DNA from 3 places in the Streptomyces yunnanensis genome. Region 1 is predicted to be linked to each of the others. Evidence: riboswitches for the same ligand, from Rfam matches in the RefSeq annotation. Region 1 holds a riboswitch; each other region holds the start of a gene.
The links. A riboswitch is a leader RNA that binds a small molecule or an ion and turns the genes downstream of it on or off. The one in region 1 is predicted to bind cobalamin.
Positions count from the first base shown of each region.

Region 2: it holds a riboswitch for cobalamin, as region 1 does, so the genes downstream of both, nicT (Nickel transporter NicT) here and MOV08_RS37570 (CbtB domain-containing protein) in region 1, are expected to answer to the same signal.
Region 3: it holds a riboswitch for cobalamin, as region 1 does, so the genes downstream of both, MOV08_RS30930 (cobalamin biosynthesis protein) here and MOV08_RS37570 (CbtB domain-containing protein) in region 1, are expected to answer to the same signal.

Region 1 covers NZ_CP095749.1:8,566,678-8,576,604, forward strand. The annotation lists gene MOV08_RS37550 (acyl-CoA dehydrogenase family protein) at 1-718, shown strand, start outside; gene MOV08_RS37555 (enoyl-CoA hydratase/isomerase family protein) at 715-1,797, shown strand; gene mmsB (3-hydroxyisobutyrate dehydrogenase) at 1,794-2,690, shown strand; gene MOV08_RS37565 (enoyl-CoA hydratase) at 2,687-3,478, shown strand; cobalamin riboswitch at 3,549-3,694, shown strand; gene MOV08_RS37570 (CbtB domain-containing protein) at 3,732-3,953, shown strand; gene MOV08_RS37575 (CbtA family protein) at 3,975-4,727, shown strand; gene MOV08_RS37580 (IS30 family transposase) at 4,800-6,014, opposite strand; gene MOV08_RS37585 (hypothetical protein) at 6,196-6,471, shown strand; gene MOV08_RS37590 (histidine phosphatase family protein) at 6,499-7,089, opposite strand; gene MOV08_RS37595 (short-chain fatty acyl-CoA regulator family protein) at 7,086-8,552, opposite strand; partial or broken gene MOV08_RS37600 (MmgE/PrpD family protein) at 8,745-9,927, shown strand, end outside.
Region 2 covers NZ_CP095749.1:6,536,990-6,546,916, reverse strand. The annotation lists gene MOV08_RS28570 (DoxX family protein) at 1-78, shown strand, start outside; gene MOV08_RS28565 (DedA family protein) at 230-868, shown strand; gene MOV08_RS28560 (universal stress protein) at 885-1,838, opposite strand; gene MOV08_RS28555 (class I SAM-dependent methyltransferase) at 2,096-3,259, shown strand; gene MOV08_RS28550 (TetR/AcrR family transcriptional regulator) at 3,426-4,010, opposite strand; gene MOV08_RS28545 (nucleoside/nucleotide kinase family protein) at 4,117-4,773, shown strand; gene MOV08_RS28540 (MarR family winged helix-turn-helix transcriptional regulator) at 4,918-5,613, shown strand; gene MOV08_RS28535 (alpha/beta fold hydrolase) at 5,610-6,461, shown strand; cobalamin riboswitch at 6,529-6,742, shown strand; gene nicT (Nickel transporter NicT) at 6,774-7,988, shown strand; gene MOV08_RS28525 (VOC family protein) at 8,142-8,642, opposite strand; gene MOV08_RS28520 (GNAT family N-acetyltransferase) at 8,968-9,399, shown strand; gene MOV08_RS28515 (D-alanine--D-alanine ligase family protein) at 9,396-9,927, shown strand, end outside.
Region 3 covers NZ_CP095749.1:7,091,960-7,101,886, reverse strand. The annotation lists gene MOV08_RS30940 (caspase, EACC1-associated type) at 1-2,010, opposite strand, end outside; gene MOV08_RS30935 (hypothetical protein) at 2,016-2,468, opposite strand; cobalamin riboswitch at 2,677-2,807, shown strand; gene MOV08_RS30930 (cobalamin biosynthesis protein) at 2,938-3,915, shown strand; gene MOV08_RS30925 (cobyric acid synthase) at 3,912-5,477, shown strand; gene MOV08_RS30920 (putative cobaltochelatase) at 5,533-7,689, shown strand; gene cobO (cob(I)yrinic acid a,c-diamide adenosyltransferase) at 7,689-8,288, shown strand; gene MOV08_RS30910 (cobyrinic acid a,c-diamide synthase CobB) at 8,296-9,690, shown strand; gene MOV08_RS44215 (cobalamin biosynthesis protein) at 9,779-9,927, shown strand, end outside.

The DNA.
Region 1 (9,927 bases):
CGGCGACGACTATCTGCTCACCGGCGTCAAGCAGTTCATCTCCGGTGCGGGCGCCGCCCAGGTGTACGTCGTCATGGCGCGGACCGGCGACGACGGGCCGCGCGGGATCTCCGCCTTCCTCGTCGACAAGGACGACGCCGGGCTCTCCTTCGGCGCGAACGAACGGAAGATGGGTTGGAACGCCCAGCCCACCCGCCAGGTGATCCTGGACGGGGTCCGGCTCCCCGCCGACCGACTGCTCGGCCACGAGGGACGGGGCTTCCGGATCGCCATGAACGCCCTCAACGGCGGGCGGCTGGGCATCGCCGCCTGCTCCCTCGGCGGCGCGCGCAGCGCACTCGAACGCAGCCTGGTCCACCTCGCGGACCGGGAGGCGTTCGGCGGACGGCTGCTGGACGCGCCGGCCCTGCGGTTCCGGCTCGCGGACATGGCGACCGAACTGGCCGCCGCCCGGGCGCTGGTGCACCAGGCCGCCCAGGCACTCGACCGGGGCGACCCGCAGGCACCACAACTCTGCGCGATGGCCAAGCGCTTCGCCACCGACACCGGATACACCGTCGCCGACCGCGCCCTGCAACTGCACGGCGGCTACGGCTACCTGAGCGACTACGGCATCGAGAAGATCGTGCGCGACCTGCGCGTCCACCAGATCCTGGAAGGAACCAACGAGATCATGCGCGTCATCGTGGCCCGGGGACTGACGGAGGCCCTCCGGTGACCGGCACGGACCACCGGCCCGTCCTCCGGGAGATCCGGGGCCGGACCGCCCGCCTGATCCTCAACCGCCCCCGGGCGCTCAACGCGCTCACCCACCCCATGGTGCGCGCCCTCGACCAGGCACTGACGGACTGGGAACACGACCCGGCCGTGGAGACCGTCGTGCTCACCGGCGCCGGCGAGCGGGGCCTGTGCGCCGGCGGCGACATCCGCGCCATCCACGACGACGCCCGGGACGGCGACGGCTCGGCCTCGGCCGCCTTCTGGCGGGACGAGTACCGGCTCAACGCCCGCATCGCCCGCTACCCCAAGCCGTATGTGGCCCTCATGGACGGCATCGTGATGGGCGGCGGCGTCGGCATCTCCGCGCACGCCGCCGTGCGGATCGTCACCGAGCGGTCCCGGATCGCCATGCCCGAGACCGGCATCGGCTTCGTCCCGGACGTCGGCGGCAGCTATCTGCTCTCCCTCGCCCCCGGCGAACTGGGCACCCACCTCGTCCTGACGGGTACTCAGATCGGCGCGTCCGACGCCCTCCTGTGCGGACTCGCGGACCACTACGTGCCCTCCGCCGCGCTCCCCGCACTGCTGGACGACCTCGCCGCGCCACCGCTGCACGAGGTGCTCCACCGGCACGTGGTGCGGCAGGCCCCGCCCGGCCAACTCGCCGACCAGCGGCCGTGGATCGACGCCTGCTACGCCGCCGACACCGTCGAGGAGATCGTCGGGCGGCTGTCCGACCACGGCGATCCGGCGGCCAAGGAGGCGGCCGGGACGCTGCTCGCCAAGTCGCCCACCGCACTGAAGGTCACCCTGGCCGCGCTGCGCCGGGCCAGGCACCTCGGCTCCCTGGAAGCCGTGCTCGACCAGGAATACCGCGTCTCCCGCGCCGCCCTGGCCGCACCCGACCTCGTCGAGGGCATCCGCGCCCAGATCGTCGACAAGGACCGCGACCCCCGCTGGTCCCCGCCCACCCTCGCGGAGGTCGGCGACACCCATGTCGCCCGCTTCTTCGCCCCCTTGGGCACGGAGGAGCTGGGACTTGCCCCGTCCGGCACGACACAGGAGGTCCCCTGGTGACCGCGACCCTCGCCTTCATCGGACTGGGGCACATGGGCGGCCCGATGGCCGCCAACCTGGTCCGGGCCGGCCACCGAGTGCGCGGCCACGACACGACCCCCGAGCAGCTGGCGGCGGCCGAGACCGCCGGAGTGGAGCCCGCCGGATCGGCGGCCCGGGCGGTCGCGGACGCCGACGCGGTGCTCACCATGCTGCCCGCCGGCCGCCACGTCCTGGACCTCTACCAGGACGTCCTCGCGGCCGCCCGGCCCGGAACGCTCTTCGTCGACTGCTCCACCATCGCCGTCGCCGACGCCCGCACCGCCCACGCCCGGGCCGCCGCGGCCGGGATGCGGATGCTCGACGCGCCGGTCTCCGGCGGCGTGGTCGGCGCCGAGGCCGGCACCCTCACCTTCATGGCGGGCGGCGGCCCGGACGAGTTCGCCGAGGCCGAACCGCTGCTCGCCGCCATGGGGCGCAGGAGCGTCCACTGCGGCGGACCCGGCGCCGGTCAGGCCGCGAAGATCTGCAACAACATGATCCTCGGGATCTCGATGATCGCGGTCAGCGAGGCGTTCGTGCTCGGGGAGAGCCTCGGCCTCACCCCCCAGGCCCTCTACGACGTGGCCGCCACCTCCTCCGGCCAGTGCTGGGCGCTCACCACCAACTGCCCGGTCCCCGGCCCCGTGCCGACCAGCCCGGCCAACCACGACTACCGGCCCGGCTTCGCCGCCCCCCTCATGGCCAAGGACCTCCGGCTGGCCGCCGACGCGGCCAGATCCGGTGGGGTGCGCACCGAACTCGGCCTCTGTGCCGCCGAGTTGTACCAGGCATACGCCCAGGGAGCGGGCGCCGAGGCGGACTTCTCCGGCATCGTCCGGGACATCAGGCGGCGAAGCGGAGGCCAGGCATGACCACACCGACGACGGACGGCTACGAGACGATCCTGGTCGAGCGCACCGGCCGCACCGCGCTGCTCACCCTCAACCGTCCCAAGGCCCTCAACGCCCTCAACCTCCGGCTGATGAACGAGGTTGTCGCGGCCACCGAAGCCCTCGACCGCGACCCGGAGTGCGGCTGCATCGTCCTGACCGGGTCGGCCAAGGCGTTCGCGGCGGGCGCCGACATCAAGGAGATGCAGCCACAGGACTATCCGGACATGTACCTGAGCGACTGGTTCGCCGCCTGGGACCGGCTCGGCCGGCTCCGCACGCCGACCGTCGCCGCGGTCTCCGGATACGCCCTGGGCGGCGGTTGCGAACTGGCGATGCTCTGCGACGTCCTGCTCGCCGCCGACACCGCCGTCTTCGGCCAGCCCGAGATCAAGCTCGGCGTCCTCCCCGGCATCGGCGGCTCCCAACGGCTGACCCGCGCGGTCGGCAAGGCCAAGGCCATGGAGATGTGCCTGACCGGCCGCACCATGGACGCCGTCGAAGCGGAACGGGCCGGCCTGGTCTCCCGCGTGGTGCCCGCCGACGAGCTGCGGGCCGAGGCGCTGGCGGTGGCCGGGACCATCGCGGGCATGTCCCGTCCCGTCGCGATGATGGTCAAGGAGGCGGTCAACCGGTCCTTCGAGACCACCCTCGCCGAGGGTGTCCACTTCGAACGCCGGCTCTTCCACGCGGCCTTCGCCCTCGCCGATCAGAAGGAGGGCATGACCGCCTTCGTCGACAAGCGCCCGCCCCGCTTCACCCACCGCTGACGTTGTCCCGCCACCGGCCGGGTCACCCGCGACGGGGCGCAGCGCAGGACCGTTGGCCCAGCCTTGGCGATGTACCTGACACGCGGTACCTTCTCTTCGATAGCGACGACGGCGAAGCGGAAGCCGGTGGAAATCCGGCACGGTCGCGCCACTGTGTGCGACACGCCCCCGGGGTGTGTCGTGAGTCAGACCCGCGGCCGTCGTCCTGTGCACCACCGAAATGGGACGCGAACTCCCAGAAGGAGGTTCTGCCATGGCGCAGACCGTCGCTCAGCCGACATCCACCACTCCCGTCGTTCCCGCCACGCTGCCGCTGAAGGCGATCGCTCCGTGGGCGGTCTTCTTCGGCGTCCTGATGCTCGTCCTGCTCTACTTCGTGGGCGCGGAGCAGGGCGCCACGTCCGTGTTCAGCGGCACCGACGTCCACGAGTGGGTCCACGACGCCCGCCACCTGCTCGGCTTCCCCTGCCACTGACGCAAGGGACGCCATAGCCCCATGAACTCCGCAACGGTAAGAAATCTGCTCGTACGGGGCATGCTCGCCGGCCTGGGCGCCGGCGTGCTGGCCCTCGTCGTCGCCTACGTCCTCGGTGAGCCGAGCGTCAACAGCGCGATCGGTTTCGAGGAGGCCCACTCCCACGAGCACGAGATGGAGGTCGTCTCCCGCGCTCTGCAGTCCACCGCCGGTCTCGCCACCGGCGTCCTGGTCTACGGAGTGGCCTTCGGCGGCATCGCCGCCCTCGCCTTCTGCTTCGCACTCGGCCGCGTCGGACGCTTCGGCCCCCGGGCCACCGCACTGCTGCTGTCCGGCACCGCACTGCTGGCCGTGTACGTCGTACCGTTCCTGAAGTACCCGGCCAACCCGCCGTCGGTGGGCGACCCCGACACCATCGGCAAGCGCACCACGCTGTACTTCCTGATGATGGTGCTCAGCGTCCTCCTGGAGGTCGCCGCCACCCAGTTGGGCAAGCGCCTCGCGCCCAGCCTGGGCACCTGGTGGGCGACCGTGGTCGCGGTGGCCGCCTTCGTCGTCGTGATCGGGCTGGCGTACCAGTTCCTGCCGGTCGTCAACGAGGTGCCGAAGGACTTCCCGGCCGCCCTGCTGTGGCGGTTCCGGCTCTCCGCACTGGCCGTCCAGGCCGTGCTGTGGGGCGGATTCGGGCTGCTCTTCGGTGAGTTGGCCGAGCGGCAGCTCCATCCCGCGCCGGCGAGAGTCTCGTCCGAACAACCGGTTCCCGCCTCGAACTGAACGGTTTTGGGACACAAAAGGGCCCTTCGGAACGGCGGTTTCTAGCGGTCGTTGCAACACGTGGTCGGTTGTCTAGGCCGCGAGCAGTTTATGCAGGCGCTCGGCTGGGGTTTCCCAGCCGAGCGTTTTGCGTGGGCGGCCGTTGAGTTCGGTGGCGACGGCGGCCAGGTGCTGCGGGGTGTGGACGGACAGGTCGGTGCCCTTGGGGAAGTACTGCCGCAGCAGGCCGTTGGTGTTTTCGTTAGAGCCGCGTTGCCAGGGGCTGGCCGGGTCGCAGAAGTAGACCGGGATGCCGGTGGCGATGGTGAACGAGCCGTGTGCGGCCATCTCACTTCCCTGGTCCCAGGTCAGGGACCGTCGAAGGTGGGAGGGCAGGGTCTGGGCCGTGGTGACCAGCGCGTCGCGGACGCGCTCGGCGCCGTGGTCGCCGGGCAGGTGCAGGAGCATGACGTAGCGGGTGGCGCGTTCGACCAGAGTGCCGATGGCCGACTTGCCGTCCTTGCCGATGATGAGGTCGCCTTCCCAGTGGCCGGGGCCGGCACGGTCGGATGCTTCCGCGGGCCGTTCGCTGATCATGACCATCGGTGTGGTGAACCGTGGCTGGCGGGAGGCGACCTGACGGTGGGGTTTGCGGCGGGCGCGGCCTGAGCGCAGGGCTCGGGCGAGCTCGCGGCGGAGCTCTCCACGTCCCTGGACATAGAGGGCCTGGTAGACCGTCTCGTGGACCACGTGCATCTCCGGCCGGTTGGCGAACTGTGCCCGCAGAGCCTGGCAGATCTGCTCCGGGCTCCACCGTAGGGTCAGGCGGTCCTGGATGAAGTCCCGCAGCTCGGGGTTCTGGCCGATCTTGCCCGGCTTGGGTCGCGGCCTGCGGGCGTCGGCACGGGCCTGGGCGGCGTGCGGGCGGTACTGGCCGCTGTCGGGGTGCCGGTTGCGGCGGATCTCCCGGCTGATGGTGGACGGGCTGCGGCCGAGCTCGGCGGCAATCGCCCGGACTGTCGCCTTCTCCCGGAGCCGGTCGGCTATGTGGATCCGATCGGCCTCACGCAGATATCGGGAAGGCCCGGAAGGCGGCACCACCGCGTTGATCGGTGGTGCCGCCTTCTGTCTGCGGTCGGCGCTACGACCGTTGCGCCACTTCCTGCCGGTCCGGGCATCGATCCCGACGAGTCGGCAGGCTTCCTTGTTGCTGTAGCCCTGCTGCACGAGCCGGGAGTATTCCGCGCGCTCCCGGCCCAGCTTCACAGGGCCCTGAGCCGTCCGGTCCCTTCGGATCTTGAAGTCCATTGCATCCCCTGAGCTGGGGTGTTGCAACGACTACTAGAACTCAAGAACCTTCCGAGGGCCCTTTTGCGTTATGCCGGACACGACGACGGAGGTCACGGACGCACACCACGGGCGGGCCGGTCCGGGCCGCCCGGTCGGGGCACGGGTCGGGGCCGCCGGAGGCGACGAGCGGAGGAGCCGTATGGCCAGAACCCCCCAGCCGCGTCACATCACCCTCGGTGGCCGTGCGGCGGTGGCGCTGACCCCGGAGGAGTACGAGCAACTGATCGCGAGCCGCCGCCAGATCGGCGGCCAGAGCGCGCGGGTACGGGTGCTCGCCCAGCAGGTCAAACGGACCGAGCGACTGCTCTCGGAGCTGGAGGCCCTGGTCGGCGGCCCCGACGACCGCACCGACACCGACCGCCTGCGCCGCGCGATCGCGGAGCTGCTCCGCCGCCACCGGGACGAGGCCCACTGACCCCACGCGGCACACCCGCCGCAGCCGTCAGTGCTCGGGCTCCGCGCCGGCGGCGAGGGCGCGCCCGAGCCGCAGGTTCCAGCGCCCGGACCGACCGCTGAGCTCGGTGGCCGTGAGCGGCGGCACGTCGATCCGCCAGAACGCCTCCTCGGGCGCGCCCAGCACGTGCACCACCACGGCCCGTACGACCTCCGGTTCGACCACGGCGAGCGTCCTGCCGTCGGCCCGGCCGCAGACCTCCAGCCACCGCGCGACGCGCCCGCACAGGTCGCGCACCGACTCGCCGCCGTGCGGCGCCGCGCCCGGATCGGTCAGCCACCGGGCCACCGCCTCGGGCTCGGCCGCCGCCACGTCGTCGAGGGTCCGCCCCGACCAGCGGCCGACGTCCAGGCCCGCGAGCTCCGGACCCGACGGGTCGCCGTCGAGGCCGAGCGCCGCGGCCGTCTCCCGACAGCGCACGCTGGGCGAGACACAGACCCGGCCGGCGGCCGGCAGGGCACCGGCCGCCGCCCTGGCCTGGGCCGCTCCGACGGCGTCGAGCGGGCCGCCGTCGTCGAAGCGGCCCTGCCGCAGCGACGGGCCGATCGCCGGTGAGACGAGGGTGATACGGCTGGTCACGCGGTGGCTCCTCCTGCTTCGGGCATGGCACTGCGTCCTTCCACGGGATACGGCACATAGGTGCGCCGGTCGGGGTCGATGGCGAGCCGGCCACCGGCCGGGGGCCGGGCGCGCTGCGCGCAGTCGCGACGCTCACAGATCCGGCAGCCCAGGCCGATGGGCGTGGCGGCCCGCGGGTCGTCGAGGGCGACCCCCTCGGCGTAGACGAGGTGGTGCGCGTGCCGCAGCTCGCAGCCCAGCGCGACGGCGAACTCGGCGCGCGGGGCGTGGTGGCCGAAGCCGCCCCGGGTGAGCGTCCGCGCGATCCAGAAATACCGCTTGCCGTCCGGCATTTCGGCCACCTGCGTCAGTATCCGGCCCGGCGCGGAGAACGCCTCGTACACCGTCCACAGCGGGCAGGTGCCGCCGAGCCGGGAGAAGTGGAAGTCGGTCGCGGACTGGCGCTTGGAGATGTTGCCGGCCCGGTCCACCCGGAGGAAGGAGAACGGCACGCCGCGGTGGCCGGTGCGTTGGAGGGTGCTCAGACGGTGGCAGACCGTCTCGAAGCCGACGCCGAAGCGCGCGGACAGCAGCTCGATGTCGTAGCGGACCTCCTCGGCGCCGGCGTGGAAGGCGGCGTACGGCATGAGCAGCGCGCCAGCGAAGTAGTTCGCCAGCCCGATGCGGGCCAGTGCCGTCGACTCCGGCGAGGTGAGCTCCGGGGCGCCGCCGGCGAGCCCGTCGAGCAGTGATCCGTGCTCCAACAGGGCCAACTGGGTGGCGAGTTGGAAGGCGCGCTGGCCGTCGCTGAGCCAGGGGGACAGGAACAGCACCCCGGTGGTCGGATCGAAGCGGCGGGCGTCGGGGGAGTGGCCCGCGGCGGCCTGCACGACCGTGATCCGGTGCCGCTCGGCGAGGCGCGCGGTGAGCGGGTCGACGGCCCGGCCGGGGCGCAACCCCAGGGCCCCGGCGGTGTGTTCGGCCGCGTCGTCCACCGAGCCGAAGTGGTTGTGGTGGGCGTAGAAGAAGTCCCGTACCTCGTCGTGCGGCTCCGCGGGCGCGCGGCGGGCGTCGGTGCCCGGTGCGGCGAGGGCGGCGGCCTGCTCGGCCGCGTCGCGGTAGCGGTGGTGCAGGGCGACCAGGGCGCGTGCCACCTCAGGGTGGTCGCGGGCGGCCTCGGTGATGTCCTCGAAGGCGGGCATCGGCACCCCGCACGCCTCGTCGGCCAGGGCCGCCCGCAGGTCGGCGCCGAGCCGGTCCTCCGCGGCCTTTGAGAAGAACTCCGCGTCGACGCCGAAGACCTCCGCGATACGCAGCAGCACCGGGGCGGTCAGCGGGCGCTGGCTCTGCTCGATCTGGTTGGCGTAACTGGTGGAGATGCCGAGCGCACGGGCCATGTCGACCTGGTTCATCCCGTGCTCGCGGCGCAGCCGGCGCAGCCTAGCATGGGCGTAGACCTTCCGACCGGCCGCTCGCCGGGCCATCGCGCACCTCCGTGTCCGGGCCGTTCGCGTGTCGGCAAAAATAGCATCCGCATCATTCGCAGGTTTCGCAGATTCGCAGCCCGCGGCGGTACGGATTCCGCACGTGGGAGCGGTGGCCCGACGGCCGTCGCGCGGGCAGGCTCGATCACACCGGCACCCGACAGGACCGCCCGACATCCCCCGAGGAGTCCCGTGCTCGAACACCACGTCCGCGTCCACCCCAGCGCCGACCGACTGCCCCGCGAGGACCAACTCGCCTGGAAGCTCGCGCAGGCCGCCACCGGCACCGAGGAGCCGGCCGCCGACAGCGCCGCCATGGCCGTCAACCGGGTCATCGACAACGCCGCGGTCGCCGTCGCCGCCCTGCTGCGCCGCCCGGTCGCCGTCGCCCGCGCCCAGGCCCTGGCCCACCCGACGACCGGCCGCGGCGCCTCGGTCCTCGGCACCGGCGCCCGGGTCTCCCCGGAGTGGGCCGCCTGGGCCAACGGCACCGCCGTGCGCGAGTTGGACTTCCACGACACGTACCTGGCCGCCGACTACTCCCACCCCGGCGACAACATCCCGCCCCTGCTCGCCGTCGCCCAGCACACCGGCCGCACCGGCGCCGACCTGCTCCGTGGGATCGTCGCCGCCTACGAGATCCACGTCGCCCTGGTCAAGGGCATCTGCCTGCACGCGCACCGCATCGACCACGTGGCCCACCTCGGCGCCGCCACCGCCTGCGGGCTGGGCGCCCTGCTGCCGGCAAGGCCGCCATCGAGGCGGTGGACCGGGCGATGCGCGGCTAGCGCGCCCCGTCGCCGATCTACGAGGGCGAGGACGGCTTCCTCGCCCGGCTGCTCGACGGCCCCGACGCCCACTACACCGTCGCGCTCCCCGAGCCCGGCGAGCCGCGCCGGGCCATCCTCGACACCTACACCAAGAAGCACTCCGCCGAGTACCAGGCCCAGGCGATCATCGACCTGGCGCGGCGGCTGCGCGAGAAGACCGGACCGCTGCACCGGGTGCGCTCGGTCGTCCTGCACACCAGCCACCACACCCACCACGTCATCGGCTCCGGTGCGGGCGACCCGCAGAAGTACGACCCGGCGTCCAGTCGCGAGACCCTCGACCACTCCGCGCCGTACATCTTCGCCGTCGCCCTGGAGGACGGGACCTGGCACCACGAGCGTTCCTACGCCCCGGACCGCGCCCGCCGACCGGAGACGGTCGAACTCTGGCGGCGGATCACCACGGTCGAGGACCCGGAGTGGACCCGCCGCTACCACGAGCCCGATCCGGCCCGCCGCGCCTTCGGCGGCCGGGCCGTGGTCACCCTCGCCGACGGCACCGTCGTCGAGGACGAACTGGCCGTCGCCGACGCCCATCCGGCCGG
Region 2 (9,927 bases), 2.0 Mb from region 1:
GCACTGGACCGGCTCTTCTTCGGCGGCGCGCAGCGCGAGCAGGCGCCCACCGTCGAGCGCGCGCCGAGCACCGTCTGACGCGCGGCAGCAACGAGCGACCACGGGCCGGGACGGGCACAACCGCCCCGGCCCGTGGTGTCTTTTCGGCCAGGCGTACGCTGTATGGCCGTAGTGCCGCCCCTGCCGCGCCGAGCGACGTCGCGGCGGGGTCCGGACCGGGAGCAAGACGTTGGTGGAGAGCCTGGGGTCGCTGAGCGGCACCCCGTGGGTGTATGTGATCGTCGGCCTCTCGGTCGTCCTCGACGTCTTCGTCCCGATCCTGCCGAGCGGGATCCTGGTGATCACCGCGGCCACCACGGCCGCCGGATCCGGCACCACCGCCGACGTCGCCGCCACCGTCCACAGCGGGAACCAGCTGGCCGAAATGGCCTCCCTGGTGCTCTGCGCCGCCACCGCGTCCGTCCTCGGCGACCTGGTCGCCTACCGGCTGGCCTGGCGCGGCGGGGACCGCTTCGACCGGGCCATCAGCCGCTCCCGGCGACTGACCGCGGCCCAGCAGCGGCTGGGCGCGGCACTCACCCGGGGCGGCGGCGGCATCGTCGTCCTGGCCCGCTTCGCGCCCGCCGGACGCTCCGTGGTCAGCCTGGGCGCCGGCGTGGCCCACCGGGCGGCGCGCGATTTCCTCCCCTGGTCGGCGCTGGCCGGCCTGGTGTGGGCCGCGTACAGCGTCAGCCTGGGCTACTTCGGCGGGCACTGGCTCGGCGCGTCCTGGGTGAGCACCGCCCTCTCCGTCCTCGCGCTGTTCATCGCCGGCTCGGTGGCCGTCTACCTCGTCCGGCGCCCGGAGCGGGAGACCGCCGCCCGCTGACCGGCGACCGCCCGCGTCACTCCCCGGCCGCGCCCTCAGAAGCGTCGCCCTCGGCCCCGCCGCTCTCGGCGGGGCCGTTCTCGTCCCGGGTCTCCGGCACCACGGCGATCGGGCAGATCGCGTGCAGCAGGACCGCGTGCGCCACCGAGCCCAGCCGCGGCCCGATCGGCAACCGGCGCCGGTGCCGCGCCACCACGACCAGGTCGCTGCCGGCGGACGCCGCCACCAACTGCCCGGCGGCGTCCCCTGCGCGCAACTGGACCGCCACCTCGACCCCCGGATACCGGACGCGGTGCGGGGCGAGCGCGTCCACCAACTGGAGGCCGAGCGCGTCCTCGTACTCCTGCTGCGTGGACTCGTAGACCGCCGCGTACTCGAAGGCCGGCGGCAGCAGCATCGGCCAGGTGTAGCCGGAGACGACCTGGAGGCGGGCGCCGCGCCGGGCGGCCTCGGCGAAGGCGAAGCCGATCGCTGCGGGCTCGTCGGAGGACGCGTCCACGCCCAGCGTCACCTGCCGGACGGCCGGCGGCACCAGTTCGCCGTCCGGGCCCCGCTCGGCGCCGGCGCGGTCCGGGCGCGGCACCACCACGACCGGGCAGGCGGACCGGGCGGCGCAGGCCAGGCCGTTGGAGCCGAGCAGCAGGCTGGCGAACCCGCCCCGGCCGCGCGACCCCAGGACGAGCAGCTGGCCCTCGGCGCCGAGCGCCGGCAGCTCGGTGTCGGCCAGCCCGCTCAGCCCGCGGAACGCCACCTGCGGCAGCTCCGCGAGGAAGGGCCGGTCCCGGAGGTCGGCCAGCACCGGGTCGCCGCCCTGCTCGCCGGCCGCGGCGCGCTCGGCGGTGGCGTACGGCCAGACGTGCACCACCTGGAGCGGCGCCGACCGCTCCCGGGCCGCGTCCGCCGCCCAGCGCAACGCCCGCTCGCTGTCCGGCGATCCGTCCACGCCGACGATGACCGGCAAGGTGCCCATACACGCCTCCGCCCATGAGTCCGTACACGCCCGTGCATACGAGTGTTTTGCCCCGATTCACCACCATGAGTTCATGTTCAGGACGAATTGACCGCACTGGACAGCTTTTGGGCGACTGCCCCCATCCTGTCGCGGAGCCGGTGGCGGAGACAGGGACAAAGGTCCCGCCCCGGGCACCGAGTAGAGTCGAACGTCCCCACCTCCCCCCTCCCGCCCCGGAGGCGCGGGTCCGAACCACTGACGCGAGGCACACTGCGGTGAACCACCCCCCGGTCGTCGAATGGACCGAGGACGAGCAGGTCCGTACCGCCCGTTGGCATTCCGAGAACGGCGCCCGGCCACCCCGCCGGATCGTCGTCGCGGACGACCGCACCCGGGCCGACGAGGCGTACCGGCTCGCCTGCGAGGGCACCGCGCTCCTGTGGCGCGGCGACTTCCACAACGCCCGCCAGCTGCTGACCGCACTGGCCCGCCGGGTGGACCGCCGCCCGCGCAAGGCGCCGCCCGCCGACGTCACCCAGGCGTTCCACCTGCACCGCGCCGCCCAGAACCAGCGCGCCCGGATCCTCGGCATGCTGCTGATCCCGCTGGACGCGGACCTGGCCGTCCCGTTGCCGCGCGCCCCCGACGTCCGCGAGGCGTGCGCCCGGGCCTACGGTCCGCCGGAGGGGGCGGAGCCGCCCGCCGGCGCCTCCGGGGACACCGCCACCCTGGTCTCCCTACGGGAACTGCTCGGCGTGATCGGCGCCGACGAATGGCGCCGCAAGGGCGTACAGATCCCGGCCCTCGGCGGCGACCGGATCCATCCGCACTACGGCGTCTTCTCCCCGGCCCGCGGCGAGTACGTCGACCTGGTCGCCGAGGCCCCGCTGCCCGGCCGCGACCTGGCGTTCGACATCGGCACCGGCACCGGCGTCCTGGCATCGGTGCTGGCCCGTCGCGGCGTGCGGCGGATCGTGGCCACCGACCAGGACCCGCGCGCCCTGGCCTGCGCCCGCGAGAACACCGCGCGGCTGGGCGTCGCCGAGCAGGTGGAGATCGTCGCGGCCGACCTGTTCCCGGCCGGCCGCGCCCCGCTCGTCGTCTGCAACCCCCCGTGGGTGCCCGCCAAGCCGACCTCTCCCGTGGAGCACGCGGTCTACGACCCCGGCAACCGGATGCTGCACGGCTTCCTGACCGGTCTGGCCGACCATCTGACCCCGGGCGGCGAGGGCTGGCTGATCCTCTCCGACCTGGCCGAACACCTCGGCCTGCGGTCGCGCGCCGAACTCCTCGACGCCTTCGCCCGGGGCGGCCTCACCGTCCTCGACCGGCTCGACATCGCCCCCCGGCATCCGCGCGCCCAGGACACCTCCGACCCGCTCCACGTGGCCCGCGCCGCGGAGGTCACGTCCCTGTGGCGGCTGGGCGCGGCGGACTGAACGAGGACGGGGCGGCCGGGCGAGCCCCCCAGGGGCGGCCGACGGGAGTACCGGAAGTGCGCCGCCCCGGGCCGCCGGGCCGCCCCGGGCGGTCCTCCCCTGCTGCCCCGCCGCCCCGCCGCCCCGTTTTCTCGTCTCCGCGTCTCCGCGTCTCCGCGGACAGTTCCTACGGCCGCAGCCCGGCGCAGACGGTGCGCACATAGCGGTGCCAGTCGCCGGCGTCGTTCCGGATCACCGCGGCCAGTCCGCACACCGCCATCACCACGTCCTCGACCTCGGCGTCCGCCCGGACCGCCCCCTCCTCCTTGCCGCGGGCGAGGAGTTGGGCGGCCACCTCCTCGGCGCGCTCCCGGCCCTCACCGGCCGGTTCGGTGGAGCCGAACGCCGCCTCGATCGCCGCGGAGAGCCCGCGCTCGGCGTCGAGCACCTCCCCGATGTGCGTGAGATAGGCGGCCAGCCCCTCGGCGGCGGTCGGGCAGGCCAGGCAGCGGCTGCGCCCGAACTCCACGATCTCCGCCTGCCGTTGCTCCCCCACGGCCGCGATCAGCGCGGCCCGGTTGGGGAAGTGCCGGTAGACCGTCCCGATCCCGACGCCCGCGGCACGCGCGATCTCGGGCATCTGCGCCTCGTCGCCGTGCGCCCGCAGCATCTCCCGTGCGGCGTCCAGCACCCGGCCGCGATTGCGCTCGGCGTCGGCGCGCGGCCGGCGCCGCGGGGCAGGAGAGCTGGCGGAGGCGGCGGTACGGGGCACACTGCCGATGCTACTGGCCGCACACCGGGCGGAATCGGACGACGTCCGGCGGGCCGGGCCGGTTACCCGGCGCCAACCCCGCCCCATCAGGCACGATGGACCCATCATGAACCTCGACGACCTCGCGGCCCGGGCCCGCCGGCTCGCCTCTTCCGCGACGCCCGGCCGGCGCCGGCTGCTCGGCATCGCCGGGCCTCCGGGTGCCGGTAAGTCCACCCTCGCCGCCTGGCTGGCGGCGGAGCTGACCGGCCAGGCGGCGCTCGTCCCGATGGACGGCTTCCACCTCGCCGAGACGGAGTTGCGCCGCCTGGGCCGCATGGACCGCAAGGGGGCGCCGGACACCTTCGACCCGGCCGGTTACGCGGCCCTGCTGTCCCGTCTGCGCTCCCCCGAACCCGGCACGCCCGTCTACGCCCCCGCGTTCGACCGCCGTATCGAGGAGCCGGTCGCCGGCAGCATCCCGGTGGCCCCGCACATCCCGCTCGTCATCACCGAGGGCAACTACCTCCTGCTGCACTCCGACCCCTGGGCGCGGATCCGCGAACTGCTCGACGAGGTCTGGTTCATGGAACTGGACGGCCAGGAGCGGGTGCGGCGGCTGATCGCCCGCCACGAGCGGTTCGGCCGCCTGCGCATCGACGCCGAGGACTTCGTCCGCACCTCCGACGAGGCCAACGCCCGCCTCGTGGCGGCCACCCGCCCCCGGGCCGACCTCGTCGTGACCTTCACCGAGGACGAGGCGCCGCCCCGGTCGGACGACTGACCCGCCCGGACCCCACCGCCCCTGCCCCACCCCTCCGCCACCGGTCCCGACTCGGCCCCAACTCGGCTCCGCGCCAGGTCCCTTCTCCTCGGCCGGGTATCAACACCCCTTCCGAAATGACATCATGGATGTCATCATGACAGCATGAGTGTCATTGAGGGGGGTGCCGGCCAGGGTGCCGGCCAGGGCATCGGCCCGGATTCCGATGCCGTCGACACCCGGCGGACCGCCGACCCGCCGGCGGCGACCGAGGAGCTGTTGTACGGCGTCATCCGGCGGCTGTGGCCGCTGCACCGGACGATCGTGCGCGCGGTGGAGCGGGAGCTGGAAGGCACCGGCATGACCGCCGGCGAGCACGCCCTGCTCGACGCGCTGCGCACCCACGGACCGCGCACCGTCCCGCAGTTGGCGCGCTCCCTGGGCCTGGACCGACAGCCGGTGCAGCGCTGGGTGAACCACGCGGCGGATCTGGGCCTGGTCGTGACGGCTCCCAATCCCGCGCACCGCCGCTCGTCGCTGATCCGGCTCACCGACGAGGGCACCGAGGTGATGCGCGGGATACAGGACGCCGAGGCGGCGGAACTCCGCCGCGGGCTGGCCGACCTGTCGCCCGGGGAGGTCCGCACGGCGCTGCGGGTGCTGGATCGGCTCGGGGAGGAATTCCGGCACTTGGCGGACGGCTCGCGCGTTCCCCCGGAGGAAAGCGGCAATCCCGAAATGCCGGACGCTGCCGACCAGGAGGCCGCACAGGCCGCGATACCGCCCGCACAGGGGCACCGACCGCCGGTGCCCGCCCGACCAGCCGACCGCCCGACGCAGACAGAAGGCCCCGCAGCATGACCCACGACTTCCAGGCATGGTCCGAGATCGACAACGGCACCGTGCCGATCGCCGACGACGGCGAGCTGTTCTACGAGACGGCCGGCTCGGGACCTGCGGTGGTGCTGCTGCACGGCGGCATGCTCGACCAGCACATGTGGGACGAGCAGTTCTCCTGGCTGGTCAACTCCGGCCTGCGGGTGGTCCGCTACGACTCCCGCGGCCACGGCCTCTCCTCCACGGTGACGGGCGACTGGGCCAACCACGACGACCTGGCGGCCCTGCTGGACGCGCTCGACATACCGCGCGCCGTCCTCGTCGGCCTCTCGCACGGCTCCCGGGTCGCGCTGGACACCGCGCTCGCCCACCCGGACCGGGTCTCGGCCCTCTTCCTCGCCGCCCCCGGGGTCAGCGGTCGCCCCTTCACCGACCCCTTCGTCCTGGAGCACATCCGGGAGCAGGTCGCCGCGATCGGCGCACCGGACGGCGCGGAGCGCTATGTGGAGCACTTCCTCCGGATGTGGGTGGACGGGCCGTACCGCGCGCCGTCCGCCGTGCACCCCGGCTTCCGGGAGCGGATGCGCGCCTCCGCGAGCGCCAATGTCGAGGTGCACGCCGACGGTGTGGGCGCCGGCATGCCCCTGGAGGTCGGCGCCGCGGACCGCCTGACCGAGATCAAGGTGCCGACCACCGTCCTCGACGGCGACCTCGACTCCACCGACATATCCGCCAACGCCCACGCCATAGCGCTCCAGGTCCCCGGCGCCCGCCGTGTCCGCATCCCCGCCGCGGGCCACATGGTGAACCTGGAGAACACCCCGCTCTTCGACCAGGAACTGCACGCCTTCCTGTCGTCCTTGGCCCTCTGAGACGGCCCGCCCCGCCCCGGGCGAGGGCCCGGGGCGGGGCGGGCCCGCCCGCTCTCCCCGGCGCCCGCTAGAGTGACCGGGCCGTGGTGATCGGGAAGACCGGTGCAGGACCTTGTGTCCCAGGCCGGCGCGGCCCTCGCCACTGTGATCGGGGAGTTTCCACCCCTCTCCGTACGCGCCCGGTGCGCGTACGGCGCCACTGACCGCAGCCTGCGGCCGGGAAGGCGGGGCGGACGCGTGCACCCGTAAGCCAGGAGACCGGCCACGGCATCTCACGAACTGATCCACGAGGTGCTGGAGCGTGATGGCCGAATGGCCCTGTCCACGAATACCCCGGGAAATTCCCCTTCCCCCCGCGACGCGTCCCCTGGCGGCATATCCGGATCCACCGGTTCCTTCCGCTGGCAGCGCCGGGACACCGTCCGCACGGCCGGACTGATGACCGTGATCGCCGTGCTGCACATCGTCGCCTTCGGCGTGCTGTTCCTGCTGGTCGTGCCGGGCCACTACACGGTCGGCAGCCAGGTGTTCGGTGCCGGCCTCGGCATCACCGCGTACACCCTGGGCATGCGGCACGCCTTCGACGCCGACCACATCGCGGCGATCGACAACACCACCCGCAAGCTGATGGCCGACGGCAAACGGCCGGTCTCGGTGGGCTTCTGGTTCGCCCTCGGCCACTCCAGCGTGGTCGTCGTGATGGCCGCGCTGGTGGCGGGCGGCGCCCAGCTCGCCGGCACGCTGATGAACGACAACTCCCGCACGCACCAGGTGCTCGGCCTCGTCGGCACCACCGTCTCCGGCACCTTCCTCTACCTCATCGCCGCCCTCAACCTCATCGCCCTGGTCGGCATTCTGAAGGTCTTCCGGGCGATGCGGGCGGGCGCGTACGACGAGCAGGAGCTGGAGCGCCACCTGGATTCCCGGGGCTTCATGAACCGGATCCTGGGCCGTCTCACCAGGTCCATCAGCCGGCCCGGCCAGATGTTCCCGCTCGGTTTCCTCTTCGGCCTCGGCTTCGACACCGCGACCGAGGTGACGCTGATGGTGATGGCGGGCAGCGGCGCCGCGGCGGGCCTGCCCTGGTACGCGATCCTGTGCCTGCCGCTGCTGTTCGCCGCCGGGATGAGCCTGTTCGACACCCTGGACGGCACGTTCATGAACTTCGCCTACCAGTGGGCGTTCTCCAACCCGGTGCGCAAGGTCTACTACAACCTCACCATCACCGGCCTGTCGATCGCGGTCGCGTTCCTCATCGGCACCATCGAGCTGGTGACCGTGCTGCACGACAAGTTCGGGCTGGACGATCCGCTGACGGCGGGGATCTCCTCCCTCGACCTGGACAACGTGGGCTTCATCATCGTCGGCCTGTTCGTCGTGGTGTGGGCCGCGGCGCTGGCGTACTGGCGCCTCGGCGGCGTCGAGAAGCGCTGGACGGCCCGCACGGCGAACGCCCGGCCCGCCGACGACACCGTCCCGGCACCCCGCACCGGAGACACCGACACCCCGGCCCCCGACACCCCCTGAGTACCACCGCCCGTGGGGTGCGGCCCCCCTCCTCTTCCCCCCTAAAAGGGACGGACTCTTCCCCCTTGAAAGGGATGGCAGGAAAGGCCGCACCCCACCGGCAGCACGCACACCGGCAGCACGCACACCGACAGTGCTCGTCCCGGCGGCGCGTCAGGTGGCCGAGCCGGCCGCCGCTCCGGTCAGCAGGTCCGGGCCCCAGCGCTCCAGCGCCGCCGCCAGGTCGAGCGGCCGCAGCCGGTCCGCCACCTCCGCCCCCGGCCAGTCCTCCCGCGGCACCCGCCACATCACCTCGAACTCGTTGCCGTCCGGGTCCCGGGCGTAGAGCGACTTGGAGACCAGGTGGTCGCTGGTCCCCACCAGCGCGCCCCGCTCCTGCAGCCGTCCCGCGATCACCGAGAGATCGCCCAGCGTCCCGACCTCCCAGGCCAGGTGGTACAGGCCGATCCGGCCGCCCTCCGGCCCGGGCGCGTCCGGCCCCACCGCGAACAGCCCCAGATCGTGGTCGTTGTGCGAGTCGGGCGCGCTCAGAAAGGCCGCCCGCCCCGGAATCTCCACGTCGACCGTGAACCCCAGCACCTCGGTGTAGAACGCCACCGACCGCGCCACCTCACGGATGTACAGCACCGCGTGATTGAGCCGCCGTACGGACATCGGTCCTCCATTCCTTACCTCAACTCGTCCCCCGCCGTTTTCCTGCCGCCACCGCGCCGAGGCCGGGTCCGCGCCGCCGTCGCCGCCGTCGCCGCCGTGGCGATGACCAGCACCTCGCACTCCACGCACTCCACGCCCGCGGGCGCGATTTACTTGAAACTTCAAGTCATTAGCCACGATACACCTCCCTCCGAGGCCACCGAAGCCCCCATTCGCCGCCAAACAAGGACCTTCCGACACCCACCCCCTCCCCGAGACAGCGCCACCACTTTTGTTTTCCAAGCGTCTACTTGGAAAACAAAAGCAACATCACTACGATCCCACCATGACCACAACCAGGGAAGACGGATACGAACTGTCCACGGACCCGAACCGGCTCGACGTCGACCTGGTCCACCACTGGCTCTCCACGGACGCGTTCTGGGCGCTCGGCCGCAGCCGGGAGACCGTCGAACAGGCCGCGCGCGCCTCGGTCAACTTCGCCGTCCACGGCCCCGACGGCTCCCAGGTCGGCTACGCCCGGGTCGTCACCGACCGGGCGACCTTCGCCTGGCTGTGCGACGTCTACGTCGCGCCCGAGCACCGCGGCAGAGGTCTCGGCACATGGCTGGCCGGCGCCGTTCGCGACCACCTCGCCCCCTACCGGCTCAAGCGCGTGCTGCTCACCACGCTGGACGCCCACGACATCTACGCCCGAGCCGGCTTCGTCCCCTTCCCCACCCCCGAGAACCTGATGATCCTGGACTCGGCGGCATGAACGACCCGGGCAAGCGCGTGGTGGTCCTGTGCGGCGGAGAGAGCGCGGAACGCGACGTCTCCCATGCTTCGGGCCGGTCGGTGGCCCGAGCCCTGCTGGAGCGCGGACACGAGGTGACACTGATCGACCCGGCCGCCGCCGTGCCGGTCGTGGCCGGGCCGCTGCGCCCCGGCGACGACGTCAAGGAGTGCGCGGTCGGCACGACTCCGCCACCGCGCGCGGACCGGCCACGATTGCGGCGGCGGATGCACGCGGCGCTGACCGGCGGCCCGGTCCTGGAGCTGCTGCGGGACGCGGAGTTGGTCTTCCTCGCGCTGCACGGCGGCTGGGGCGAGGACGGCCACGTCCAGGCACTGCTGGAGATGGCGGGCCTGCCCTTCACCGGCGCCGGCAGCGCCGCGTGCGCGGCGGCCTGGCACAAACACCGGGCCCGGGCGGTGCTGGCCGCCGCGGGCCTGCCGGTGACCGAGGGAGTGCTGTGGCGCCCAGGGACGGACGAGGTGCCACCGGACGTGCAGCGCCTGCTGG
Region 3 (9,927 bases), 1.5 Mb from region 1:
GGTGACGGGGGCGGTGGGGTCGGTGTCGGCACGGGGGTTGAGGAGCGGGGACGCGGGGTCGGGGCGGGGCGCCGAGCCGTCCTTCTCGGGGAGGCCGCGGTAGCCCTGCGCGGTGAGCGACCGCTGGCCGCCGGCCGGGTCGCGCAGCCAGTCGGCGAACCGGGCGACGGCGGCCCGGCGGGGTGCGGCGTCGGCGGTGCCGGCCCAGTCCACGCGGATCAGCGGGTGGTCCAGCGCCGGGACGTTCTTGGGGTAGTAGGCGTAGTAGCGGTCGCCGAGGGGCGGCGGGGCGTCGAGGGCGGGGCAGCCGCCGAGGGCGTGGCCGAGGTTGAAGTCGGCGAGGGACTTCTCGGAGACCAGGGGGGCGGAGTGCGGGCTCCGGCCGTTGCCGGGCCGGTCCGGGGCCTGGTCCGGGCCGCCGTCCTGGCGCAGCGAGCACAGGAGTTCGGGGCTGCCGGCGTACTGGCTGCCGGGGGCGACCAGGCGGCGTTCGGCGTTCTGGGCGCGGGTGGGGTCGGGGGCGCCGGACGGCCCGATGGGGGCGCCGTCGCCGGCGAGGTAGAGGCCGAGGGTGTGCAGCAGCCCGGTGCCGGAGAGGACCGGGCTGGGGCGCAGCAGCCGCAGGTTCTGGTGGTCGCTGTCGGTGCTGGTCAGCAGGTCCTTCCAGGGTGCGTCGACCCGTTCGACGCCGTCGAGTTGGGTGCCGGCGGGGATGCCGACGACCAGGGGGCTGTAGGCGACCGGGCCGGTGTCGTGCAGGGCGGCCGGGGAGCCGGTGGACGGCATGCCGCGGCGGGCCTCCTCGTAGTCGGCGGTGGATTCGGGGATCCACAGGTCCGGCTGCGGGCCGGGCCGGTAGAGGGGGTCGGGGGCGGTGGACCTGGCGGGGGCCCCGGGGGCGCCCCCGTGCGCCTCGCCCTGCCAGCGGTCGGCGGCGGCGAAGCCCTGGTCGACCTGGTCCTTGGCGGCGGAGTAGACGGTGATCTGGGCCCGCCGGCAGCCGTCGGGGAGGTCCCCCTCGCCGTCCAGCGGGCGGGTGTTGAGCGGGGACATCTCGTAGTCGAACGCGGCCCGGCGCAGGGCGGGCTCGGCCTCGGGCGCGGTGAGCAGCCGCAGCTCCAGGGCGGGCGGGCAGGGTGCGGGCGGGGTCAGCACGCGGGCCGCGACCAGGCCCGCGGCGACCAGCGCGCACACCGCGGCGAGGGCGACGAGGAGCTTGGCGCGGCGCCGCAGGTGTTGGTTGGACCAGCGGCGCAGCCGGACCTTCAGCGGGGTGGCCGGCCGGTTCTCGGGGGTGGCGAAGGAGAGGACGACGTCGTCGAGGGTGTTCTGTTTGGCGGCGCGCGGCTCCCACGCCTCGCCCATCGGGGTCCGTTCGTCGGCGAGTTCGTCGCGCAGGGCGCCGGCGAGGTCGTCGAAGGTGACGAACGGCCGGTCGGCGCGGCCCTGTTCGAGGATCCGCACCACGGCGCGGGTGAAGGCGGTGCCGCCGGCCCCTTCCTCGCCGCTGAAGATCCGGCGGTTGGGCTGGGCGGCCATCAGCAGCGAGACGGGCTTGCGCAGGGCGTGGAAGGCGCTGTCGGCGTTGCCGGAGTAGCAGCACTCCAGGACGATCACGACGCGGTCGGCGCGGGCGTTGTCGAGGCAGGAGAGCACGGTGTCCTGCCAGGAGACGGTGGTGTGGCTCTGGCGGGTGTCCGAGGCGCCCACCATCAGCTGGAGGTCGGCGCCGTCGTTGCCGACCCAGCCGTGGCCGGAGAAGTACACCAGCAGCAGGCCGCGCGCCTCGTCGGCGGCGGTGCGCAGGGCGGTGCTGAGGTCCTCGGGCCGGTGCGGCCGGCAGACCACCACCTCGTCGGCGGTGAACAGGTCGGTGCCGGGGCGGGTCAGGGCGTGGCGGAGCGCCTCGGCGTTGTCCTCGACGGCGGGCAGGCGGGTCAGCGTCTCGTAGTCGTGGACGCAGATCAGCAGGGCGCGGTTGACCTTGCCCCGGGCGTCGTACTCGGACATCCGGGTCAGTCCTCGCCGGTGCTGCCGTCCTCGTCCGCACGGCTTCCGGTGCGGGGGCGCGCGGACCCCGGGCCGGCCGGCTGCTGCGGGCCCTCGCCGAGGTCGTGCACCTGCGGGCCGGCGCCGACCGCGACCGAGGGCTCCTCGCCCTCCTCGCGGGCCTCCCGGCGGCGGCGCAGCCACTCGCGTAAGGCGATGCCCAGTCCCTTGGTGATCTCGGCGGCGACCGCCCCGACGACGACCAGGATCAGGTCGTCGACGCCGACCGCCATCGCGCCGTCGGCGGCGTCGCGGCCGGGGCCCTCCTCGGGGCGGGGCCGGCGCTGCCAGTCGTGCTGGTGCCGCGTCAGCCAGGGCTCGCGCTCCAGCCATGCGGTGAGGTCGTCGATGTCCTGGCTCGGATTGTTGGTACCCGTGACCCTGATGCGGATCTCGTGGCGGTCGGCGCTCTCCGGCATCCCCCGGTCCCCCTCCCGGCGGGCCCCTTCGCCCACCGTGCACCAGATAGTGGCGCGGGAGGCGTGCCAGGGGCAACCGTCCGTGAGCCGGCGGCCACCCTGTGGCTTTGGCCACAGGTCCGGCGGTGGGGCTGCTGCGCAGGTCAAGGGTGAGTTGACGGGCCTTCGCGGGGCGTGGTGGACTGCCGGGGCCAATCGGCGACAGCAGAGGAAGTCCGGTGCGAATCCGGCGCGGTCCCGCCACTGTCACCGGGGAGCGCTCCTCCGACGAGGGCCACGGCCCGTACTCCGTACGGGCGGGAAGGCCGGGGGCGGCGCCGATCCGGGAGCCAGGAGACTCTGGTCGCCGTCACGTCGAGCCAGGGCGCGGACCCTGAGTGAGGACATACCGCCATGCCCGGCTGCCCGTCGAGAGCTCCCCTGCCCGCTGCCGCCGGGTCCCTCCGAGGGCGGACGGCGGCCTGATCCGATGCGCGGCGAACACGCGGGATATGCGTGCGGCGCGGTCCTCGGCTACCTCGGCGACCTGATCGCGGCGGATCCGCGGCGCGGCCATCCGGTGGCCGCGTTCGGCCGGGCCGCGGGCGCCGTCGAACGCCGGCTGTGGCGCGACCACCGCGGCCACGGGACGGCGCACACCCTGGTCTGCGCGGGCGGCGCGGCCGTCGGCGCCGCACTGCTGGAGCGCGCCCTGCGGGACCGTCCGGGCGCCCGGACCGCGCTGACCGCGGCGGCCGTGTGGGCCGTGCTGGGCGGCACCTCGCTCGGCCGGGAGGCGCGGGCCGTGGGCGGTGCGCTGGCCGTCGGTGACCTGGACGTGGCGCGGGAACGGCTGCCGCATCTGTGCGGGCGCGATCCGCAGTCCCTGGACGGGCCGCAGATGGCCCGTGCGGTGGTGGAGTCGGTCGCCGAGAACACCTCGGACGCGGTGGTGGGCGCCCTGGTGTGGGGCGCCCTCGGCGGCGTGCCCGGCCTGGTGGCGTTCCGGGCGGTGAACACCCTGGACGCGATGGTGGGTCACAAGTCGCCGCGCTACCGGCGGTTCGGCTGGGCGGCGGCCCGTCTCGACGATGTCGCCGGCTGGCCCGGCGCCCGGCTGACCGCGGCGCTGGCGGTCCTGGCGGGCCCGGACCGGCGCGGTGCGCTGCGGGCCTGGCGGGCGGACGGCGGGGCCCATCCGAGCCCCAACGCGGGCCCGGTGGAGGCGTCGTTCGCGGGGGCGCTGGGCGTCCGCCTGGGCGGCACCCTGGCGTACGGCGGGCGGGTGGAGCACCGGCCGGTGCTCAACGGCGGCGCACGGCCGCCCCAGGTGCCCGACATCGAGCGGGCGGTGCGCCTGTCCCGGCGGGTGGGCCTGCTGGCGCTGGGCGTCACGGTGGCGGGCCGGCTGGCGGCGGGCACGGTACGGCGCAGGAGCCTGCGCGGGAACGGGAGGAGAACCCGGTGAACGGGCGGAGGAGGGCGGCCGGCGGGGCCGTGGGCGGCGGGCTGCTGGTGGCCGGGACGACGTCCGACGCCGGCAAGAGCGTGGTGACCGCCGGCATCTGCCGTTGGCTGGTCCGGCAGGGCGTCTCGGTGGCGCCCTTCAAGGCGCAGAACATGTCGCTGAACTCGTTCGTGACCCGGGAGGGCGCGGAGATCGGCCGGGCGCAGGCGATGCAGGCGGCCGCGGCCCGGGTCGAGCCGACCGCGCTGATGAACCCGGTGCTGCTCAAGCCGGGCAGCGACCGCAGCAGCCAGGTGGTGCTGCTGGGGAAGCCGGTGGGCGAGCTGAGCGCGCGCGGCTACCACTCCGGCCGGCAGGAGCAGTTGCTGGGCACGGTGACGGACTGTCTGGCGGAGCTGCGGCGCACCCACGACGCGGTGATCTGCGAGGGCGCCGGCAGCCCCGCCGAGATCAACCTGCGGCGGACCGACATCGTCAACATGGGCATCGCCCGGGCGGCACGGATCCCGGTGGTGGTGGTCGGCGACATCGACCGGGGCGGGGTCTTCGCGTCGTTCTTCGGCACCACCGCGCTGCTGTCGGAGGAGGACCAGGCGCTGGTCGCCGGCTATCTCGTCAACAAGTTCCGCGGCGATGTGACGCTGCTGGAGCCGGGGCTGGAGATGCTGCGCGGGCTCACCGGGCGGGCCACGTACGGCGTCCTGCCGTACGCGCACGGGCTCGGCATCGACGAGGAGGACGGACTGAGGGTGTCGCTGCGCGGCGCGGTCCGCGAGTCGGTGGTGGCGCCGCCGGCCGGCGAGGACATCCTCCGGGTCGCGGTGTGCGCGGTGCCGCTGATGTCCAACTTCACCGACGTGGACGCGCTGGCGGCCGAACCGGGCGTGGTGGTGCGGTTCGTGGACCGGCCCGAGGAGTTGGCCGACGCGGACCTGGTGGTGCTGCCGGGGACCCGCGGCACGGTCCGCGCGCTGGCCTGGTTGCGGGAGCGCGGGCTGGCGGACGCGGTGGTCCGGCGGGCCGCGGAGGGCCGCCCGGTGCTGGGCGTCTGCGGCGGTTTCCAGATGCTCGGCGAGCGCATCGAGGACGAGGTCGAGTCGCGGGCGGGCACGGTGGACGGGCTGGGGCTGCTGCCGGTCCGGGTGCGGTTCGCCCGCGAGAAGTGCCTCGCGAGGCCGGTGGGCCAGGCACTTGGCGAGCGGGTGGAGGGATACGAGATCCACCACGGCGTCGCCGAAGTGGCCGGGGGCGACGAGGCGTTCATCTCTGATGACCAAGGAAACAGCTTGGACGGGTGCCGGGTGGGGTCCGTGTGGGGCACGCACTGGCACGGCTCCCTGGAGAGCGACGGGTTCCGGCGGGCGTTCCTGCGGGAGGTGGCCCGGGCGGCCGGCCGCCGGTTCGTGCCGGCCCCGGACACCCGCTTCGGCGCGCTGCGCGAGGAGCAGCTGGACCGGCTGGGCGATCTGATCGAGGAGCACGCGGACACCAAGGCGCTGCTGCGGCTGATCGAGGAGGGGGTGCCGGAGGGGCTGCCGTTCGTTCCTCCGGGGGCGCCGTGAGCACGATCCAGGGGACACGACAGGAGCCGGCCGGCGACGTGGAGGACGACAAGGCATGACAACGACGCAGAACCCGACCCGGCAGTACCCGTTCACGGCGGTCGTCGGCATGGACGACATGCGCCTGGGACTCCTGCTGAACGCGATCTCGCCGGCGATCGGCGGGGTGCTCGTCCGGGGTGAGAAGGGCACCGCGAAGTCGACGATGGTGCGCGGGCTGGCGGAGCTGATGCCGGCCGTGGACGTGGTCGCCGGCTGCCGCTTCGCGTGTGCGCCGAGCGCGCCGGACCCCGCCTGCCCGGACGGTCCGCACGCCGCGGCCGACGCCGAGCAGCGGCCGACGCGGATGGTCGAGCTGCCGGTGGGCGCGTCCGAGGACCGACTGGTCGGCGCGCTGGACATCGAACGGGCCCTGTCCGAGGGCGTGAAGGCGTTCGAGCCGGGCCTGCTGGCCGATGCGCACCGCGGTGTCCTCTACGTGGACGAGGTCAACCTCCTCCACGACCACCTGGTGGACCTCCTGCTGGACGCCGCCGCCATGGGCGCCTCCTACGTGGAGCGGGAGGGCGTCTCCGTGCGGCATGCCGCCCGGTTCCTGCTCGTGGGGACGATGAACCCCGAGGAGGGCGAGCTGCGGCCGCAGTTGCTGGACCGGTTCGGGCTGACCGTGGAGGTCGCGGCGTCCCGGGACCCGGAGCAACGGGTGGCGGTGGTCCGCCGCCGGCTGGCCTACGACGACGACCCGGCGGGCTTCGCGGCGCGCTGGGCGGACGAGGAGCGTCAGCTGCGGGAACGGATCGCGCGGGCCCGTGAGTTGCTGCCGTCGGTGTCGCTCGGCGACACGGCGCTGCGGCAGATCGCGGCGACCTGCGCGGCGTTCGAGGTGGACGGGATGCGGGCGGACATCGTGATGGCCCGCACGGCGACCGCGCTGGCGGCCTGGGACGGGCGGACCGAGGTGCTCCCGGAGGACGTCCGTCAGGCGGCGCTGCTGGCGCTGCCGCACCGGCGGAGGCGGGCCCCGTTCGACGCGCCGGGGCTCGACGAGGACAAGCTCGATCAGGTGCTGGAGGAGTCCGGCGGGCAGGACCCGGACGGCGACGACGATCCGGAGCCGGAGGGCCCGGACGGCGGCCCGGGCGGCGGGCCCGACGGCGGTCCCGGCGGGCTGCCGCCGCAGGACGGCGGGCCCCGGGAGCAGCCGGCGGACGCGCCGGCCCCCGAGCTGCCGCGGCAGCCCGAACCGGAGCGTCCGGCGCGTGCGGAGGGCCCGGAGCGGGAGCCGGCGGGCGAGCCGGCGGCCTCCGGGCCGGGCCGGGAGCAGGCCGCGGTGGGCGCCACCGAGCCGTTCCGGACCCGGCGGCTGGACGTGCCGGGGCTGGGCGAGGGCGCGGACGGCCGACGGTCCCGGGCGCGCACCGCGCACGGCCGGACGACCGGGGCGCGCCGGCCCCAAGGGGCCCTGGGCAAGCTGCACCTGGCGGCGACCGTGCAGGCCGCGGCGCCGCACCAGTGGGCCCGCGGGCGGCGCGGCCCGGGGCTGGTGGTGCGCCGGGACGACCTGCGGGAGGCGGTGCGCGAGGGGCGCGAGGGCAACCTCGTGCTGTTCGTGGTGGACGCGTCCGGGTCGATGGCGGCGCGGAAGCGGATGGGCGCCGTCAAGGGGGCGGTGCTGTCGCTGCTGCTCGACGCGTACCAGCGGCGGGACAAGATCGGGATGATCACCTTCCGGGGTTCCGGTGCCGAGTTGGCGCTGCCGCCGACGTCGTCGGTCGAGGCGGGCGCGGCGCGGCTGGCGCAGCTGCCGACCGGCGGCCGGACGCCGCTGTCGGAGGGGCTGCTGCGGGCCCATGAGGTGCTGCGGGTGGAGCGGATGCGGGATCCGTCGCGCCGGCCGCTGCTGGTGGTGGTCACCGACGGCCGGGCGACCGGCGGCCCGGACCCGCTGGGGCGGGCGCACCGGGCGGCGGGGCTGCTGGCCGGCGGGGGCGTCGCGTCGGTGGTGGTGGACTGCGAGGCGGGGCCGGTGCGGCTGGGGCTGGCCGGGGAGCTGGCCCGGGAGCTCGGCGGCACCGCCGTCACCCTCGACGAGCTGCGCGCGGACAGCGTCTCCGCGCTCGTAAGGACCGTGCAGGGCAGGCCCGTCCGCGGCGGCAGCAGTGCCGGCCGGGGCCGGGATCACGATCACGTCAACAGGGAGAAGGCCGCGTAATGCCGCAGGGACAGCCGTCCGTCGTACCGGACGACGGGCTCACCACCCGCCAGCGCCGCAACCGCCCGCTGGTCCTGGTCCACACGGGCAAGGGCAAGGGCAAGTCCACCGCCGCCTTCGGGCTGGCGCTGCGGGCCTGGAACCAGGGCTGGCCGGTCGGGGTGTTCCAGTTCGTGAAGTCGGCGAAGTGGAAGGTCGGCGAGGAGCGGGCGCTGAAGGTGCTGGGCGCCACCGGGGAGGGCGGCACCGTCGACTGGCACAAGATGGGCGAGGGCTGGTCCTGGGTGCAGCGCGACTCCCAGTTCAGCAACGAGGAGGCGGCCCGGGAGGGTTGGGAGCAGGTCAAGCGGGACCTGGCGGCCGAGACCTACCGGCTGCTGGTGCTGGACGAGTTCGCCTACCCGATGAAGTGGGGCTGGGTGGACGTCGACGAGGTGGTGGCGGTGCTGCGCGAGCGGCCCGGTGCGCAGCACGTCGTCATCACCGGGCGGGACGCGCCCGAGGCGCTGCTGGACCTCGCGGACCTGGTGACGGACATGACGAAGGTCAAGCACCCGATGGACGCGGGCCAGAAGGGCCAGCGGGGCATCGAATGGTGAGCTCGTCATGAGCGGCGGCGCCGTGCCCCGGCTGGTGATCGCCGCGCCGTCCTCGGGCGCCGGGAAGACGACCGTGGCCACCGGCCTGATGGCGGCGTTCGCCGAGGCGGGCCTTGCGGTGTCGCCGCACAAGGTGGGGCCGGACTACATCGATCCGGGGTACCACTCGCTGGCCACCGGCCGGCCCGGCCGCAACCTGGACGCCTATCTGTGCGGCCCGCAACAGATCGCGCCGCTGTTCCTGCACGGGGCGGCGGGCGCGGACCTGGCGCTGGTCGAGGGCGTGATGGGGCTGTTCGACGGGGCGTCGGGGAGGGGCGAGCTGTCCTCGACCGCGCAGGTGGCGAAGGTGCTGCGGGCGCCGGTGGTGCTCGTGGTGGACGCCTCCTCGCAGTCCCGGTCGGTGGCGGCGCTGGTGCACGGCTTCGCGTCGTGGGACCCGGAGGTGCGGCTGGCCGGGGTGATCCTCAACAAGGTCGGTTCGGACCGGCACGAGGAGCTGCTGCGGGACGCCATGGGCTCCTCCGGGGTGCCGGTGCTCGGGGCGCTGCGCCGTACCGAGCAGGCCCGTACGCCGTCCCGGCACCTGGGTCTGGTGCCGGTCGCCGAGCGGCGCGCCGAGGCCCTGGACTCGGTGCGGGCGCTGGCCGCGCGGGTGCGCGAGGGCTGCGATCTGGAGGCGCTGCTGGCGCTGGCGCGCTCGGTGCCGGAGCTGCCGGACCGGCCGTGGGACCCGGCCCGGGCGGTGCCGGCGCCCGCCGTGGACACCGGCCGGCCGGTGGTCGCGGTGGCCGGCGGCCCCGCGTTCACGTTCTCGTACGCCGAGCACGCCGAACTGCTGACCGCGGCGGGCGCCGAGGTGGTGCCGTTCGACCCGCTGCGGGACGAGCAACTGCCGTCCGGCACCCGGGGGTTGGTGATCGGCGGCGGCTTCCCGGAGATGTACGCGCCGGAGCTGTCGGCGAACGCGCCGCTGCGGGCGGCGGTGGCCGCGCTGGCGGCGTCCGGGGCGCCGGTCGCCGCGGAGTGCGCCGGGTTGCTCTATCTCTCCCGCTCGCTCGACGGGAAGCCGATGTGCGGGGTGCTGCCCGCCGACGGCCGGATGACCGAGCGGCTGACCCTCGGCTACCGGGAGGCGGTGGCGCTGACCGACAACGCGCTGGCGGCGGCCGGGACCCGGGTGCGGGGCCACGAGTTCCACCGGACGGTGCTGGAGCCGGGCGCGGGGGCGTCCCCGGCGTGGGGCGTGACGCACCCCCGGCGCGGCGTGGAGGGCTTCGTCTCCGGCGGGGTGCACGCCTCGTATCTGCATGTGCACTGGGCGGCGGAACCGGCCCTGGCCGGGCGGCTGGTGACGTCCGCGGCCCGGGTCGCGGCGCCGGCCGCGGACGGCGCCCGGTGAGCGCCGAGGTCGCCGAGGTCGCCGGGGCGACCGGCGCCCTGGTCGGGCGGCGCGCCCCGGTGACGCTCGGGCGGGGAGCCGTCGCGGCATGAGCGGCGCGGCCGCGGTCCCGCGGCGGCCGGGCGGCGTGCTGGTCGCGGGGGTGGGGGCCCGGCGCGGGGTGCCGGCGGCGGAGGTGCTGGAGCTGATCGGGGCGGCGCTGGCGGCGGTGGGCCGGGCGCCGGCCGCGCTGGCCGG